2 regions of the Priestia aryabhattai genome follow, and region 2 is predicted to be linked to the other one. Evidence: a T-box and tRNA genes for the amino acid it is inferred to sense, from the RefSeq annotation. Region 2 holds a T-box; the other holds one or more tRNA genes.
What was found. A T-box is a leader RNA that pairs with one kind of tRNA and senses whether it is charged. The one in region 2 lies ahead of thrS (threonine--tRNA ligase), so its partner is inferred to be a tRNA-Thr.
Positions count from the first base shown of each region.

Region 1: it has a tRNA-Thr gene. The T-box ahead of thrS (threonine--tRNA ligase) is inferred to sense a tRNA for this amino acid. The anticodon was not compared.

Region 1 is NZ_JAMBOQ010000001.1:301,537-310,263, reverse strand. Features, by position in the region: gene M3225_RS01620 (TetR/AcrR family transcriptional regulator) at 1-95, opposite strand, end outside; gene M3225_RS01615 (DHA2 family efflux MFS transporter permease subunit) at 365-1,888, shown strand; gene M3225_RS01610 (aromatic ring-hydroxylating oxygenase subunit alpha) at 1,922-2,974, opposite strand; tRNA gene M3225_RS01605 (tRNA-Thr) at 3,185-3,257, shown strand; gene M3225_RS01600 (ABC transporter ATP-binding protein) at 3,511-4,461, shown strand; gene M3225_RS01595 (ABC transporter permease/substrate-binding protein) at 4,461-5,984, shown strand; gene M3225_RS01590 (YwaF family protein) at 6,127-6,873, shown strand; gene M3225_RS01585 (NAD(P)H-dependent oxidoreductase) at 7,014-7,535, shown strand; gene M3225_RS01580 (hypothetical protein) at 7,560-7,925, opposite strand; gene M3225_RS01575 (LCP family protein) at 8,151-8,727, opposite strand, start outside.
Region 2 is NZ_JAMBOQ010000001.1:1,117,734-1,126,460, reverse strand. Features, by position in the region: gene M3225_RS05830 (replication initiation and membrane attachment family protein) at 1-810, shown strand, start outside; gene dnaI (primosomal protein DnaI) at 843-1,775, shown strand; gene ytxC (sporulation protein YtxC) at 1,872-2,732, shown strand; T-box leader at 2,793-3,041, shown strand; gene thrS (threonine--tRNA ligase) at 3,086-5,044, shown strand; ribosomal protein L20 leader region at 5,216-5,338, shown strand; gene infC (translation initiation factor IF-3) at 5,408-5,911, shown strand; gene rpmI (50S ribosomal protein L35) at 5,933-6,133, shown strand; gene rplT (50S ribosomal protein L20) at 6,173-6,532, shown strand; gene M3225_RS05795 (DUF1294 domain-containing protein) at 6,593-6,853, shown strand; gene M3225_RS05790 (hypothetical protein) at 6,872-7,249, opposite strand; gene M3225_RS05785 (dUTP diphosphatase) at 7,382-7,870, shown strand; gene M3225_RS05780 (M42 family metallopeptidase) at 7,948-8,727, shown strand, end outside.

The DNA.
Region 1 (8,727 bases), 820 kb from region 2:
TAATCAATGATGTCTTGAATAGATGTAGCTTGAAATCCTTTTTCAACGAAGAGATGGTGTGCATTTTTCACAACTTGCTGCTTTCGATTATTCATTATTATCACCTAAATATAAAAAAATTAGACTCATGGTCCAACTTTATGATACATGATTTAAAGCGTTTACACAAATGTTCTTTTTAAAACGGATTAGCGATATCCCGTCGATATATTGATATAAAAGGATTATAGGACTAAAAAAGTCGAATGAGTAAAGGGTATTAACGCAGGATTTTTCGCTTGCATAAATTGAACTCAGAGTATAACATACTCTATGTAGAACATGTGTCTAAAAAAATGAACTTAAAGTATAAGGAGGTACAATAATGAGTCAATCAATAAATCAAATGGAAAAGCCGCCGTATGGCATAATTGCTATTTTGTTAATTGGCGCTTTTATCTCATTGTTGAATGAAACGTTATTAAACGTGGCGCTGCCGTCTATCATGAAAGACTTAGATGTGACAACGTCAACTGTCCAGTGGCTTTCTACTGGTTATATGTTGGTGAATGGTATTATGATTCCAACTACCGCTTTTTTAATTCAGCGCTATTCTGTCAGAGGATTATTTTTAACGGCGATGACTTTATTTACAGCAGGAACGATACTTGCCGGTGCTTCGCCCGTATTTTCTGTATTGTTAACCGCTCGTATTATTCAAGCATCAGGCGCGGCCATCATGATGCCGCTTTTAATGAACGTATTGCTAACAAGTTTTCCATTAGAAAAACGCGGAGCTGCGATGGGGATTTTCGGTTTAGTTATGATTTTTGCTCCGGCAATTGGTCCTACATTATCAGGGTGGCTAATTGAACACTATGAGTGGAGAATGCTGTTCCACCTTGTTACGCCGATTGCGGCAATTGTATTAATAGGCGCTTTCTTCCTATTAAAAGACAAAAAAGAAAAAGTGGAAATCAATTTGGATTTCTTATCCCTTGTGTTATCTACAATTGGATTTGGAGGACTTCTATACGGATTTAGCTCAGCAGGAGATAAAGGCTGGGATTCTATGGAAGTGTACGGCACAATTATCGTAGGAGCTGTGGCTCTGATTTTATTTATTACGCGTCAGTTCAAGTTAGAAACACCTATGCTTGAATTCCGCATTTTTAAATATCCAATGTTTGCTTTATCGTCAACGATTTCAATGGTGATCACAATGGCATTATTCTCAGCGATGCTGTTAATGCCAATTTATGTTCAAACCGTACGAGGCATTTCTCCGCTTCATTCAGGACTATTAATGCTTCCGGGTGCGTTATTAATGGGTGTGATGTCACCGATTACCGGAAAATTATTTGATAAATTCGGAGCGCGTGCACTGGCTGTAACGGGTCTAGCTATTACAGCGGTTACGACGTATTTCTTCAGTAACTTAGAGCTTAATACGACGTATACAACGCTCATTACGCTTTACACGCTTCGCATGTTCGGAATGTCTATGGTTATGATGCCGGTTATGACAAACGGGTTAAATCAGCTGCCGCAGCGCTTTAATCCGCATGGTACTGCGATGAATAATACGCTTCAACAAGTATCGGGAGCTATTGGTTCGGCTCTTTTAGTAACGGTGATGTCAAACCGTACAGCTACGCATGCAAAAGAGCTGGCTCAAGATGCAATGAGCGGAGCAGGGTCAGCTAATGCAACGGCAGCCGGGGCAGCTCAAATCAAAGAACAAATTGGGATGCAGGCAATGGTGCAAGGAATTAACGATGCGTTTGCCGTCTCAGTAGTACTAGTGGTGGTTGCATTAATTCTTTCATTGTTTATGAAACGCGCAACGCCAGCAAGTGAAGATGAAGTGGTAAAGGAAAAAGCAGGACGCGAGCAGTTTGCTAAATAAAAAAAAATCCCCGCTTAGACAGCGGGGATTTTTTTAGCTTGTATATCTAAAGCTTAAGCCCATTTTCTTTAATAATTTCCGGTAGCCAATGGACGTTTGATCAGCCATAATATGCGCTTCCATCTGCAGGTCTAAAGGCAAGTCTTCAGGCTTTTGGTTTTCAACCATTTCACGGTCTTCGTCAAAGACGCGAAGATTAAAGTCATACACACCTTCGACACTCGAATCTTTGTCAAAGTTTCGAGCGATTGGCGCGAATAAACGCGTTTCGCGGGCTGAAATAGGAGAGACTGCGTTCATAATCCACAGCTCTGCGCCTTGCGGGAAGTAAACCTTTAATGTAGCTGTAAACGGCGGATAAACATCAAAGACGCGAAGCCATTTAAAATCGGGTGGATTTAAATGCTGCTGTTCTTTAGAATAATTGCTCACGGTGCTCGTATATTCTACATGAAGCCCATAATCTGTTTCGCTTACTTTATATTTAGGCACAAAAGCGTTGTTTCGATCGCCAAACGTGTCCGTGTGAACCCAAGCAAAATGAGCTACGTCTAAAAAGCCTTCCATTTGACGACCGGCTGAACCCATGATATCAAAACTCGGACAAACAATTTGCTGAAAATCAGGGTCATCCCACGCATCGAAATAAGGCAGGTTATCTTGTTCTCCTGTCAGGGAAGTCCACACTAATCCAAATCGTTCAATAACTGGATAGACGGCCATGCACAGGCGGGGAGAAATGTTGGCGTCGGGGTGAGCTGGAATCGACGTGCATGCGCCGTCTGTTGCATAGCGGAAGCCGTGGTAAGGACAGATAATCTCATCATCTTCCACCCAGCCCATGCTAAGCGGTGTACCTCGGTGAACGCATAAATCACGAGCCGCTACAACCTTGTTTGTGGTGCGGTATAGAACTAGATTTACATCTAGTAACTTTACGGACGTTGGTTTCTCTGTTACATCACTACAGCGTGCGACGGGGTACCAATACTTGGCGAGCGTCGTCCAATCTTCTAGGCTGAACGTGCAGTCTCTTGGGTAGGGAGTTGCCGTTTTTGATTTGGTCATGGTTGGTTGTTGTTCCATCTATTTTCTTCCCTTCTTTTGTAAGCTCTTTTACTAAGGGTAATATAGAAAAAGAAAATTCACACAATTTATGTAAGGAGTTCTAACATAAAATATGGAACTTTGTAGAAAGTGCGAATTTCAGAAGACGCAAATTAGAGAATATACCAATAAAAAAATTTAAAAAAGCGCTTCCTAAATGAATTTAAACGTGATATAATTTTCCAAGACGCTGGTGTAGCTCAGTAGGTAGAGCACTTGCATGGTAAGCAAGAGGTCGCAGGTTCGATCCCTGTCGCTAGCATACTAAAAAACCTTCTTTCTTGTTGAAAGGAGGTTTTTTTATTTTTGTTGGCTTTAAAATTATTCTTCCTCACCTTGTGAAAACTTTAACAGTTTGATAGCTTTATTAGGAAGCTGTTAGAAAACATGTGTATCTTTTCCACTAAGTCTTATGAATCATATTTAAAAATATTCTTAAAAGAATGTTTATTGCTTCTAAGTATTGGGTACACGAAACTAGGGGTTAAATTTCAACAGGGAGTGTGAACGATAATTTGATTACGTTTAAGAATGTGTCAAAGCAATACCCAGACGGTACAACTGCCGTGAAAAATATTAATCTAGAAATTAAAGAAGGGGAGTTTTTCGTTTTAATTGGTCCGAGTGGGTGTGGGAAAACAACCACCTTAAAAATGATTAACCGTCTTCATGATATTACCGAAGGAGAACTATACATAAAAGATAAGCTCGTATCGGACCACAACATACATGAGTTACGCTGGAACATTGGTTATGTCTTGCAGCAGATTGCTCTTTTTCCTCATATGACCATTGCCGAAAATATAGCCATTGTACCCGAGATGAAGCATTGGAAGAAAAATAAAATCAAAAAGCGCATTGATGAACTGCTTACCTTGGTAGGACTAGACCCAAAGCAGTATCGAAACCGAAAGCCGTCTGAGCTCTCAGGTGGCCAGCAGCAACGTGTCGGTGTAGCACGTGCCCTCGCAGCTGATCCTCCCGTTATTTTAATGGACGAACCCTTTAGTGCCCTCGATCCGTTAAGCCGCGAACAGCTTCAGCAAGATGTTATTAGCTTAAAAGAAAAAATCAAAAAAACATTTGTGTTTGTTACGCATGATATGAGCGAAGCGATGACGCTTGGAGATCGTATTTGCCTGATGAAAGATGGAGAAATTGTCCAAGTTGGAACGCCGGAAGAATTCATTCAAAAGCCTAAAAATGAATTTGTAAAAACGTTTATTGGAAATCAAGGCAATGCTTTATTTGAGACATTGGATATGTTTGTAAAAAAAAGTGAACAACCAGACGTAGAAGCAACTGAAGAGTTAGCTTCAACCGCCACTGTTCAGCAAGCAATGGACGCCCTTTACGACCATGAAGCAGTAGCCGTGAAAAAAGGGAGCAAGCGCATTGGCGTTGTAACGCGCAAAACTCTATTAGCGTTTCTTTCTGATAAAATGAAAGAAGGAGGAACGCTGTAATGAATACACTGAGCACATTATTAGATCAACGGGGAGACACACTGTTTCAAGCTCTTCTAGAACACATCCAAATTTCAGTACTGGCTCTTGTTATCGCCGTGTTAATTTCAGTGCCGCTCGGGCTGTACTTAACGAGGCATGACCGCATTGCTGAACCTATCATTGGGGTAACAGCCGTACTGCAAACCATTCCTTCACTCGCTTTATTAGGATTACTAATTCCTCTTGTCGGAATTGGAACTTTTCCCGCGGTTATTGCACTGTTTTTATATTCGCTTCTTCCTATTGTACGAAATACATATACCGGAATTAAAGAAGTGGACCCATCTTTAATTGAAGCATCCAAAGCGATGGGGATGAACTCGTGGAGACGATTAATTAAAGTAGAACTTCCTCTTGCACTTCCTGTCATTATGGCTGGAATTCGCACAGCGATGGTACTGATTATTGGTACAGCGACAATCGTGGCTCTTATCGGAGCAGGCGGACTGGGAAGCTTAATTTTGCTTGGTATTGACCGAAGTGATAATAGTTTGATTTTATTAGGAGCCATTCCAGCAGCATTATTAGCGCTTATTTTCGATGGAATTCTGCGAACGATTGAACACTCGGCTAAAAAAGGATCTAAAAAACGCTCGTTCATTATGATTATCGTATTAATACTCATTCTTGTTTCTCCGTTTGCTGCGATGAGCGCAACAAAACCAGACCTTGTTATCGGAGGGAAAATTGGCGCAGAACAAGATATTTTAATTAATATGTACAAAGAATTAATTGAAGATCAAACCGATATGAAAGTAAATCTGCGTTCGTCACTTGGAAAAACGGTATTTGTATTTGAGGCTCTGCGTAACAAGGAGATTGATTTGTACCCTGAGTATACGGGTACAGCCATTGTGACGCATCTAAAGGAACAGCCGGACAGCAAAGATGAAACACAGGTGTACAATCAAGCAAAAGAAGGATTTCAAAAGAAATTCGGCCTTGTCTATTTAGATCCAATGAAGTTTAATAATACGTACACATTGACAGTAACAAAAGAATTTGCAAAAGAAAATAATCTAACGACTATTTCGGATTTGGCAAATGCAAGAGATAAAGTAAAAGCAGGGTTGACGCTTGAGTTTAAAGATCGTGAAGACGGCTATGTAGGCATTCAGAAAGAATATGGCCTTACCTTCCCGAATATTAAAACGATGGAGCCCAAGCTTCGCTATCGCGCTGTAGAAAAAGGCGATATTAACATGCTTGATGCTTACGCAACGGATCCTGAAATCAAACAGTTTGGTTTAAAAGTCTTAAAAGACGACCAGCAGTTCTTCCCTCCGTATCAAGGAGCGCCTGTGCTTCGTGAAGATACGCTAAAAGAGCACCCTGAACTGAAAAAAATCTTAAATCAACTGGGCGGTAAAATCAGTGACGACGAAATGCGTGAAATGAACTATCAAGTAAATGCGAAAGGGAAAACGGCTGAAGAAGTCGCTCATCAATTCTTAGTGAAAAAAGGATTAATTAAAGAATAAAAATGAAAAAAAAGCAATTACAGGCACCAGCTGCTGTGTAATTGCTTTTTTATTGTGAGAAAACTGCGCATTAATGAAAATAAGGTCTTATGAACAAGCTAAAGGTACCGAATTTGTTTTCTGATGGAAGGGAGGCGCCGGTATGAATAGGTTTTTTACGTGTCATCCTGTACAACATTCCTTTCAGCTTTTTTCAGTTGAACATCTTGTAACTTTAGCCATCATCGTTGTCATAGGAGCATGTATTTTTTGGTGTCGAAAGCAGCTGAGAAGGAAGATGTGTGTGTTCGGTTTGCTTTCATTCGTTCTAATAGCTTCAGAAGTGGCCTACCAGGCTTGGGAAATCGACTGCCATCAGTGGTCTGCTAAAACTTCTTTGCCTCTTCAGCTAAGTGATATAGTCGTGCTGCTGGCTGCTGTTATGCTGATAACCAAAAGCAGGTTTCTTTTTTATTTTGTGTACTTCGCAGGAATCAGCAGCTCTGTTCAAGCGATGATTACCCCAGACCTTGGCGGTTATGCGTATGCCCAGTTTCGCTATGTGCAGTTCTATGTATCTCATGGCGGTGTGGTACTTGCTTGCTGTGTGCTAATTGCTACCTGCAGATATCAGCCGACATTTCGTTCTTTATGGGTAAGCGTGCTGTTTGTTAATCTTTATGGAGCTTTTATCTATATAATGAATCGTTTGATCGGTGCGAATTATTTATACATGATGAAAAAGCCAGGGCACGCTTCCTTGTTGGATATTCTAGGACCTCATCCTTGGTATTTAGTATGGGTTGAGGGAATCATGATTCTTAGCTTTCTTGTCCTTTATCTGCCGTTTTGGATACATAAGAAAATCAAAGGGGATAAAAGCGAAATCAATTTTGTTGAAGAAGAATGATAATACTGGTAGTTTATAAGTGTAAACTAGCTCGGATTTCCTGACTAAAAAGGAAAGAATGACTGAACAAGCTGTTAGAGGCAAGCATAAAAAATAGGAAAGAATAAAGCAAGCACAGACATCAGAAGGAGAGTATCAAAATGAAAACACTGATTATTTTAGCACATCCAAACTTAGCATCTTCTCGTATTAATAAAGCGTGGGCAGAGCGAGTAAAAAAAGAAGAGAATGTGTACGTTCATGATTTATACGCAGCCTATCCCGATTCTAAAATTGATGTAGAAAAAGAGCAGGAGTTAGCTGTTCAATTCGATCGTATTGTTTTTCAATTTCCATTTTACTGGTACAGCTCACCAGCACTCTTAAAAGAGTGGCAAGATGTTGTATTAACATACGGATGGGCTTATGGCAGCAAAGGCACTAAACTTCACGGAAAAGAGTTTATCGTGGCTACTTCCACAGGAGGCCCTGCAGAAGCTTATCAAGAAGGCGGCTACAACCGTTATCCAATGAGTAATCTGCTTCTTCCTTTTCAAGCTATGGCAAATTTAACAGGTATGAAGTTCCAAACCCCATTTTTATTTCAAGGAGCAGGCGGTGACCTGAGTGACAAAGTCATGCAAGATAGTGCAGAAAGCTACGCTCAATTACTAAGACAATAAAAAAAGCCGCGTCAAAGCGGCTTTTTAATTTACATTTGTTCGTGAGAAAGAAGTAAGCAGCTTTTGAGGAGCAATATCTAATCCTTCAATTAGTAATCCTGTCATAGCAGTTAGACTCCCGACTTCAAAAGATTCCCCGGCTCTCCAAAATGCTGATTCACCTTGTTTGATATAAATTTTCAGTCCGTTATCGCCAGCTACCCAGCCTTCCCCATGAACGACTAAAAGAAGCTGTGGAATCGTAGCTTCTTGACGGGGGGTATAATCATTTTCTTGAAAAGATAAAAAGCTGATTTTGACATCTCCAGTATGAGAAAGCAATGGGTTTACTTTATAGGTAGAATGAAGAAAGGAACGCTCTTCTTCAGATTGAAAACCATATAATTTCATAATTTCATCTCCTTGACTAAAAAATATAAAAAAGAAGTGCTTCTCATTTCATATACGCATGTGATAGAAAAAATAGAACTCTAAAGAAACAGCTGCTTCCTAGAAAATAGCTTGATTTCATCTCCATTTTTTGTCGAAGCTGAAATTTTTTTGAAGGATAGGGAGGAAAAACAGAAGTTTTTTTGAATAGTATAAAAAAAGGTGTCCGCTAATGGACACCTTTTCCTAATTTAAAAATGACTGTAATGCTTGTTTGTTTTCTTCAAGGTCTATGCTTAAAACAGCACCAATACCGGATACTCGTTCATTTGAATAGGAACCTTCAACCGGTAAACGAAGAGATTTTAAATCTGGCTGATTTCCAACTAAGAAATCTTTTCCTATCACAATAAATGTTTTTGGCGGAATATTCGTATCCACATATGGATCAATGACTCCCCATAGCTTAGGAGCTTTCGCCAGCGTCTTTACTTGAAGAGCTTCATCCATTAATTTACCAATAACTTCTTGTTGACGCTTCACGCGCCCGAAATCACTTTGGCTATCGTGTCGGAATCGCACGTATCCTAGTAATTTATCTCCGTGAAGAGTTTGTTTTCCAGGTTTTAGCGTTATGCCAATTCCTGATGACATTTCGTGTGGCACGGTAACCGTAATTCCATCAGGGGCAATCGTATCGGCAACTTTAGAAAAACCTTTAAAATCAACAACGGCATAATAGTTTACATCTACGCCAAAGTTTTCTTTAATTGTCTTACGCATTAATTCGGGCCCGCCAAATGCATAGGCTGAATTTAATTTG
Region 2 (8,727 bases):
CCGGATTCCTTTGATTTTGACTTATTTTTAGCAGGTCTAACAGATTCAATGATTTCGAAAAGGTCCATTACATCTAAAGTAAAACAAGCGATTGAAAAGCTAGCCTTTTTATACGGCATCGATCCTCTTCAAATGAAAAATGTGGTGCTCGATTCGCTAAATGAGAACGATCAAGTTGATGTTGAATTGCTTAGAAAAGCAGCACAGTCCTTTTACCAATTTGAGAATGGAGAAGCACTTCCAAATCTAAGCGAACAAATTCAGCCACCTATGCTTCGTACCATGCAGGAAAAGCAGCCTCAGACGAAGGAAGAGCAGCTCATTCAACAGCTTGAAGTGACTTCCCCCCGACAGCTGTTGATTGAGTTTTCAGGGGGAGCAGAGCCATCCAAAGCAGACCTTCAAATGATTGAAGAAGTGATGTTTAATCAAAAGCTTTCACCAGGGGTAGTAAATGTTCTGATTTACTATGTTATGCTAAGATCCGATATGAAATTATCTAAGAGCTATGTAGAGAAAATTGCTGGACACTGGGCACGCAAAAAGGTACAAACTGTTCAAGATGCCATGAATTTAGCTAAAAATGAACAGAAAGAATATCAAAATTGGACGGAAGCAAAGCAAAATAAAAAAACAGCCGGACGAAAGATTGTGCGTAAAGAAATGGTGCCAGATTGGCTGAACGATGAAGAAAAAGAAGAGAAAAAGCAGCCTTCAAAAGAAGTGGACGGATTTGAAGAAGAAAAACGAAAGCTACAAGAAGAACTGAAGCAGTTAGATAAAGAGTTAAAACAAAAGCATAAAGAATAAAAAGCAGGTATGATAGAGATGAGGTGAAAAAGATGAAGCCTATCAATGATTCGCTAAACCAGTTAGTGAACAAAAAGGATTTTAAAGCACGCTTAGAAGCATTAAAAAACAGTATCCTGTCTAATTCCGAAGTTAAAACGTTTCTGCAAGAGCATCGCCATGAGTTAGATGAGCAAATGGTTGACCGAGGCTTGATGAAGATGCATGAATTTATTGACCAAAGCAAATGCTGTGACAAATGCCCTTCTCTGCAAAGCTGTGTCAACATGGTGAAGGGATACCACCCTCAGCTGGTTGTGAAAGGCCGTAACATTGATTTGCAGTATGAACGCTGTCCTAGGAAAGTGCAAGAAGAGGAGCGAAAAGAACAAGAATCTTTTATTCAGTGTATGTATGTGCCCAAAGAAATTTTACAGGCAACAATGTCTGATATTGAAATTGAGCAGGGAAGATTTGAAGCCATTAAACTAGTAAGAGATTTTGTGCGAGAATATGAGCCAAATAAGAAAATGAAAGCTTTATATTTACACGGTTCGTTTGGTGTGGGGAAAACTTATTTTCTTGGAGCAATTGCCAATGCGTTAGCCGAAAAGAAAGTGAAATCTACAATTCTTTATGTCCCGGAGTTTTTGCGTGAGTTAAAAGGTTCTTTTCAAGATCAAAGCTTCAATGAGAAGATAGAGTATGTCAAAAAAGTACCGGTTCTTATGCTTGATGATCTCGGAGCAGAATCCGTAACGAGCTGGATGAGAGACGATGTGTTGGGCACGATTTTGCAGTTCCGCATGCTTGAAAATTTGCCGACATTTTTTAGTTCGAATTTAAATTTTAAAGAGCTTCAACATCATTTGACTTATACACAAAGAGGCGAGCAGGAAGAGCTCAAAGCCGCTCGTGTCATGGAACGAATTAAGTCTCTAGCCATTCCTGTTGAAATGAATGGAGAGAATAAACGAAATAGATGAGCAGGTCGTTTTACATTTCTTGTAACGACTTGCTCATTTTTTTGCATGTTGCCCCATATACATTAATAAAGCGTGTCCAAAGGGGGGCTATGAGGAATGAAAATATTCTTTAAATATGTAGAAGACGCAGTCGTTGTATATGAGTCTTTATGCGCTAAGCGAAGCGCTTTATCATATGGTTCACAGTGCTTGAAGTTGGTGAATAATCAGCTTTTAGTAATTGATGAGACATACAATAGAGAGGCCATTTTACAAGACATGGTAATACCGGTATTAACGCACGTGATTTTAAAAAAGAAAGAAAAAAAGATGATGGTAAACATATTAAAAGAACAATTTTTCTATTCAGAAGAGGAAGAGCAAGATTTGCTGCTTCAAATTATGGGGGGGATTATGGAAGGAGAGAGAGGCGAAATTCCGCAAAAAACATTTTCTCTTCCAAGAGAATTACTTATCCGCCAGGCTCTTCAAGACTTCTTCATTCATAATGTAACATTCACCTTTGAGTCTTTTCTCCAATTCCGTTTAAAAGAATATCAAGAGCGGCTGCGCTATTATGCTGAGCTGGCGATTGATGAATATAAGCTTGAACAAGACTATCAAATTCTTATTCATCAGCTGCGTCAAGCAGCTAATGAAAGACAGTCATCTACAGGTGATGTGTATGTGATGCACTTGAATAAAAACAAGTTTGTATTGTACGACCACAGCAGTAGATATGTTCCTGAACGTGAATGTGCAGCTCTAGCAGAGGCCTTTTTATCTGAACAAGAATCATTATACATAGACTCAACTATTATCGCGCCTTTGCTAAGTTTATCTCCAGCTGCTATTCATCTGTATAGCGACCAGCATGATCATGATTTTGTTTATACCATTCAAAATATCTTCCAAGAAAAAGTTATGTTATACGAAAAAAATGAATTTCCGTTTGATCAAAAGCAAAATATAACGTGAAAGGTTGATTTCTATTTTGAAAATGAATATAATAAATGCATATTGAAAAACAGCTATATGTTACAAGTTATGATGAGGACATGAGTGTATATTTACGGTTTGTAGAGAGGGAGATCTAGGCTGAAAATCTCCTAACACGGAATATATTCTTACCACCTCTAAACTTCAGTAGTAAACGAGCAGCGTCTCTAGTAATTACTGACGGAATTTCCGTTATAAAACCTCGAGCCGCTTCGGGTTCTTTGGGTTATCCAAGATACGAAGAGGAAACAAGGGTGGTACCGCGTGTATACACAACTCGTCCCTTTTTATAAGGGACGAGTTTTTTGTTTTTACAAAAAGTTTATTCAGTTATGTTAAAGGAGTGGAAAGTTGTGTCAGAAGTAATCAAAATGACATTTCCTGATGGAGCTGTTAAAGAGTATCCAAAAGGATCATCAACAGAAGATATTGCGGCTTCTATTAGCCCGGGATTAAAGAAAAAAGCATTAGCAGGTAAAGTAAACGGCGAGCTACTGGATTTACGTACGCCAATCGAACAAGATGGCAGTCTTGAAATCATTACGCAAGATGCTCCTGAAGCGCTTGAAATTATGCGTCATAGTACAGCGCATTTAATGGCTCAAGCAATCAAACGTTTATACAAAGATGCAAAAGTACAGCTAGGTGTAGGACCGGTCATTGAAAATGGTTTTTACTATGATATCGATATGGAAGATTCAATTACTCCTGAAGATTTAGGTAAAATTGAAAAAGAAATGAAAAAAATCGTTAATTCAAATATTGAAATTGAACGAAAAGAAGTTTCTCGGGAAGAAGCAATTCAACTTTATAAAGAAGTCGGCGATGAACTAAAACTTGAATTGATCGATGCGATTCCAGCAGGTGAAAAGGTTACGATTTACCAACAAGGCGAATTCTTTGACCTTTGTCGAGGCGTGCACGTGCCGTCAACAGGCAAAATTAAAGAATTTAAACTATTAAGCGTGGCTGGTGCTTATTGGCGCGGAGACAGTGATAATCAAATGCTGCAGCGTATTTACGGTACAGCATTCTTTACAAAAGCAGATTTAGACGAGCATCTTCGTCTTCTTGAAGAAGCAAAAGAACGTGACCACCGTAAACTTGGTAAAGAGTTAAACTTATTTACAAACTCTCAAAAAGTAGGACAAGGTCTGCCTTTATGGCTTCCAAAAGGTGCGACAATCCGCCGTATTATCGAGCGTTATATCGTAGATAAAGAAGTAAGCCTTGGTTATCAGCACGTTTACACTCCAGTGCTGGGAAGTGTAGAACTTTACAAAACGTCTGGCCACTGGGAGCACTACCAAGATGACATGTTCCCTGCAATGGAAATGGATAACGAGGACCTGGTTCTTCGTCCAATGAACTGTCCTCATCACATGATGGTTTACAAACAAGGTATTCACAGCTATCGTGAGCTTCCAATCCGTATTGCTGAGCTTGGAACGATGCACCGCTACGAAATGTCAGGAGCATTATCAGGACTTCAGCGTGTTCGAGGCATGACGCTAAATGATGCGCATATCTTTGTACGACCGGATCAAATCAAAGAAGAATTTATTCGTGTGGTTCGCTTAGTTGAAGCGGTTTATAAAGATTTTGGATTTGAAAATTATTCATTCCGTCTATCTTACCGTGACCCTGAAGATACAGAAAAATACTTCGATGATGATGCAATGTGGGAAAAAGCACAAAGCATGTTAAAAGACGCAATGGATGAACTTGACCTTGATTATTATGAAGTTGAAGGCGAAGCGGCATTCTACGGTCCAAAGCTAGATGTTCAAGTTAAAACGGCTCTTGGTAAAGAAGAGACGCTATCTACAGTTCAATTGGATTTCTTACTTCCTGAACGCTTTGATTTAACGTATGTAGGAGAAGACGGAAAACAACATCGACCTGTTGTTATTCACCGCGGCGTGGTGTCAACAATGGAACGCTTTGTAGCTTTCTTAATCGAAGAATACAAAGGAGCTTTCCCAACGTGGTTAGCACCTGTACAAGTTCAAGTGATTCCGGTATCACCTACGGTTCACCTTGAGTATGCAAAAGAAGTGCAAGAACAGCTTCAGCTTGCGGGTATTCGTGTGGAACTTGATTCTCGCGATGAGAAAATTGGCTATAAAATCCGTGAGGCTCAAATGCAAAAAATTCCTTACATGCTTGTTGTAGGGGATAAAGAAGTAGAGGATAAAGCAGTAAACGTACGTAAATATGGTGAGCAGGATTCAGAAACAGTGAATTTCCAAGCCTTTTTACAAAATGTAAAAGCAGAAGCATCTCGTTAATGGAAAAAGCAGAGAATCGAAATTCTCTGCTTTTTTATCTAACATTTATAAAAAACTGTTGCATAAATGTTTTTCCTTTGATACAATAACTTTTGTTGTGAAAAAAGAACGAAATCATTGACTTTTGTCTTTGTTGATACTATAATAGCTTAAGTAATTGAATACTTGTTTATACAGAAGAAGAAGCACCCGCTTCTCACCTGAGTGACGCATAGAGCAGTTAGCAGGTACATCGTATCTTAATTAAAACGATAGAAGTGTGGGTGCAGTATGTACTCACACTTTTTTGTGTGAGTTAATAATCGGTCTAAGCAAGCGTATTCGCTCATTAAACCTTGGAGGTGGCTACTTATTAGCAAGGACATGATGGTAAACGAGGGCATTCGAGCTCGCGAAGTTCGTCTAATTGATCAAAACGGTGAACAATTAGGAATTAAATCAAAAAATGAAGCATTAGAAATTGCTTCACGAGTAAATCTTGACTTAGTAATGGTTGCTGCAAATGCGAAACCGCCGGTATGTCGTATTATGGACTACGGTAAATTCCGTTATGAGCAACAACGTAAAGAAAGAGAAGCTCGTAAAAACCAAAAAGTTGTAAACTTAAAAGAAGTTCGTTTAAGTCCAACAATTGATGAACATGATTTTAACACTAAACTTCGTAACGCACGCAAGTTCCTTGAAAAAGGTGACAAAGTGAAAGCGTCTATTCGCTTTAAAGGTCGTGCCATTACTCATAAAGGGATTGGCCAAAAAGTACTTGAACGTTTTTCACAAGCTTGCGAAGATGTAAGTTCAGTTGAATCGGCTCCTAAAATGGAAGGCCGCAGCATGTTCTTAGTCTTGGCACCTAAAAACGAAAAGTAATAGAACGAGGAGGAACACCCCATGCCAAAAATGAAAACACATCGTGGCGCTGCAAAGCGTTTCAAAAAGACTGGAAGCGGTAAATTAAAACGTGCTCGTGCTTACACAAGCCATTTATTCGCTAACAAATCTACAAAACAAAAGCGTAAATTACGTAAAGGTTCTTTAGTAAGCAAAGGTGACTTCAAACGTATCCGTCACTTATTAGATAACATTAAGTAATTTGGGTTGAGATAGAAACAATACAGGAGGTAAACAATTATGCCACGCGTAAAAGGCGGTACAGTAACACGCAAACGTCGTAAAAAAGTTTTAAAATTAGCTAAAGGTTTCTTCGGTTCGAAGCATAGATTATATAAAGTTGCTAATCAGCAAGTTATGAAATCTCACATGTATGCTTATCGTGACCGTCGTCAGAAAAAACGTGACTTCCGTAAATTATGGATCACACGTATCAATGCAGCTGCTCGTATGAACGGTCTTTCTTATAGCCGTTTAATGCACGGTTTAAAATTAGCAGGTATTGAAGTTAACCGCAAAATGCTTGCTGACTTAGCTGTAGCTGATGAAAAAGCATTTGCTGAATTAGCAACTGCTGCTAAAAAAGGCTTAGATAAGTAATTAATATAAAGTCTCGTCATCTTTAGATGATGAGGCTTTTTTGCTATCGGAGGACATATCATGAATGAACTGCTGCTTACCTATTTTATTGTCATTAATATAGTAGGAATAGGAATGATGTATAGAGATAAACAAAAAGCGAAAAGACATGAGTGGAGAATTGCCGAAAGCACACTGTGGACGGTAGCTGCTATCGGAGGAGCCATTGGAGGACTGATTGGTATGTATTGCTATCGTCATAAAACGAAGCACACATCGTTTACAGTAGGTTTTCCTATTCTTTCCGCTCTTGATCTACTTTTCTTTTTCGTTATCAGCTGAGCACAAATGATTTTGTGCTCAGTGTAAAAATTCTCGAACGGGGCTTTTCCAGCGAATAGGAGCATTTGGATACATGTCGTGTACGTGGTTTTCCAGCAGCTTGAAATCTTGTTTTTGCAGTTCATGTAATCGAGATGGATCTGTTAACACCATTGTAATTGACAAAGACTCTGGTTCATTGGGATTGCTGTATTTTTCTCCTTCAAATAAAATACCTTTATACGTTAGTAGAAAATTTTTGCGGATATTCGTTTTTTCGTCAACGACAAAAAATTGCTGATGTTCCTGAGCTGCTACAAGCTTCCGCTTTGGACTGCGAAAATGCTGAACCAATTTTAATAGTGTGTAAGCAACAAGCGCGAAAATGAACACGCGAACGATAACAATAACAAACATAACGCTCCCTCCTTTACAAGGCACAGTTTTCTTACTTTACGTTCGAGTCTCTAAAAAGTTTCATGATTTTTGATATAATTTCTTTATTGGTTTAAAAAGAAGAAGATATACATAATTACAGGAGTGATTACATTGAATTTACAACAGCTATTTACCATGCAGCGCCAGCTGGATCAGCATATAGAGGATAAGCATCAGCTTCATAAGGAAGACTTGGTTCCGAGAAAGCTTTTAGCCCTGCTTGTCGAAATGGGAGAGCTGGCAAACGAAACGCGCTGCTTCAAATTTTGGAGCGTTAAACCTCCCGCTGAAGATGCTGTTATTTTAGAAGAATTTGTGGACGGCGTACATTTTATTCTTTCTTTAGGTATTGAAAAAGGATACGATGATTTGACTGAGCTGCCAAAAGCAAAAGCAAGTGATTCAAAAACAGCACAATTTTTACAGGTATTTGCACAAGTTTCTGCTTTCGAGCAGGACCTGTCGAAAGAAAGCTATGTGAACATGTTCGTATCTTACATGGCGCTTGGCGATATGTTTGGTTTTTCCGCTGAACATATTGAAGGGGCGTACATCTCAAAAAATGAAGTGAATTTTAAACGCCAAGAACAAGGATACTAGAAATAAAGTGATGGGAAATTTTAATTCAACCTCTTTTTAGCTATAATAGAGGTATACATATGAAAGGGGTAATCCATATGACAAAGTTAGATGAAACATTAACGATGCTTAAAGCACTAACAGATGCAAAAGGAATTCCTGGCAATGAACGTGAACCGCGTGAGGTTATGAAGAAATATATTGCACCTTATGCAGATGAAGTAACGACGGATGGACTAGGCAGTTTGATTGCGAAAAAAGTGGGCAACGAACAAGGGCCTAAAATTATGGTAGCCGGTCACTTAGATGAAGTAGGTTTTATGGTGACTCAAATTGATGAACGCGGCTTTATTCGTTTTCAAACGGTAGGCGGATGGTGGTCTCAAGTCATGCTTGCTCAACGTGTAACCATCGTTACATCTAAAGGAGAGGTAACGGGGATTATTGGCTCGAAGCCTCCTCATATCCTGCCTCCAGAAGTTCGTAAAAAGCCAGTTGACATTAAAGATATGTTCATCGATATTGGCGCCTCTAGTAGAGAAGAAGTAGCGGAGTGGGGAGTGAAACCTGGTGATCAGGTTGTGCCTTATTTCGAATTTACGGTTATGAACAACGAAAAGATGCTGCTAGCGAAAGCCTGGGATAACCGTATTGGCTGTGCAATCGCTATTGATGTATTAAAAGCTTTAAAGAATGAAACACACGAAAATGTTGTGTATGGTGTAGGAACGGTGCAAGAAGAAGTTGGACTTCGAGGTGCAAAAACATCCGCTAACTTTATTGAACCGGATATTGCATTTGCTGTTGATGTCGGTATCGCTGGAGATACACCTGGCGTTTCTGATAAAGAAGCATCTTCTAAAATGGGAGATGGTCCG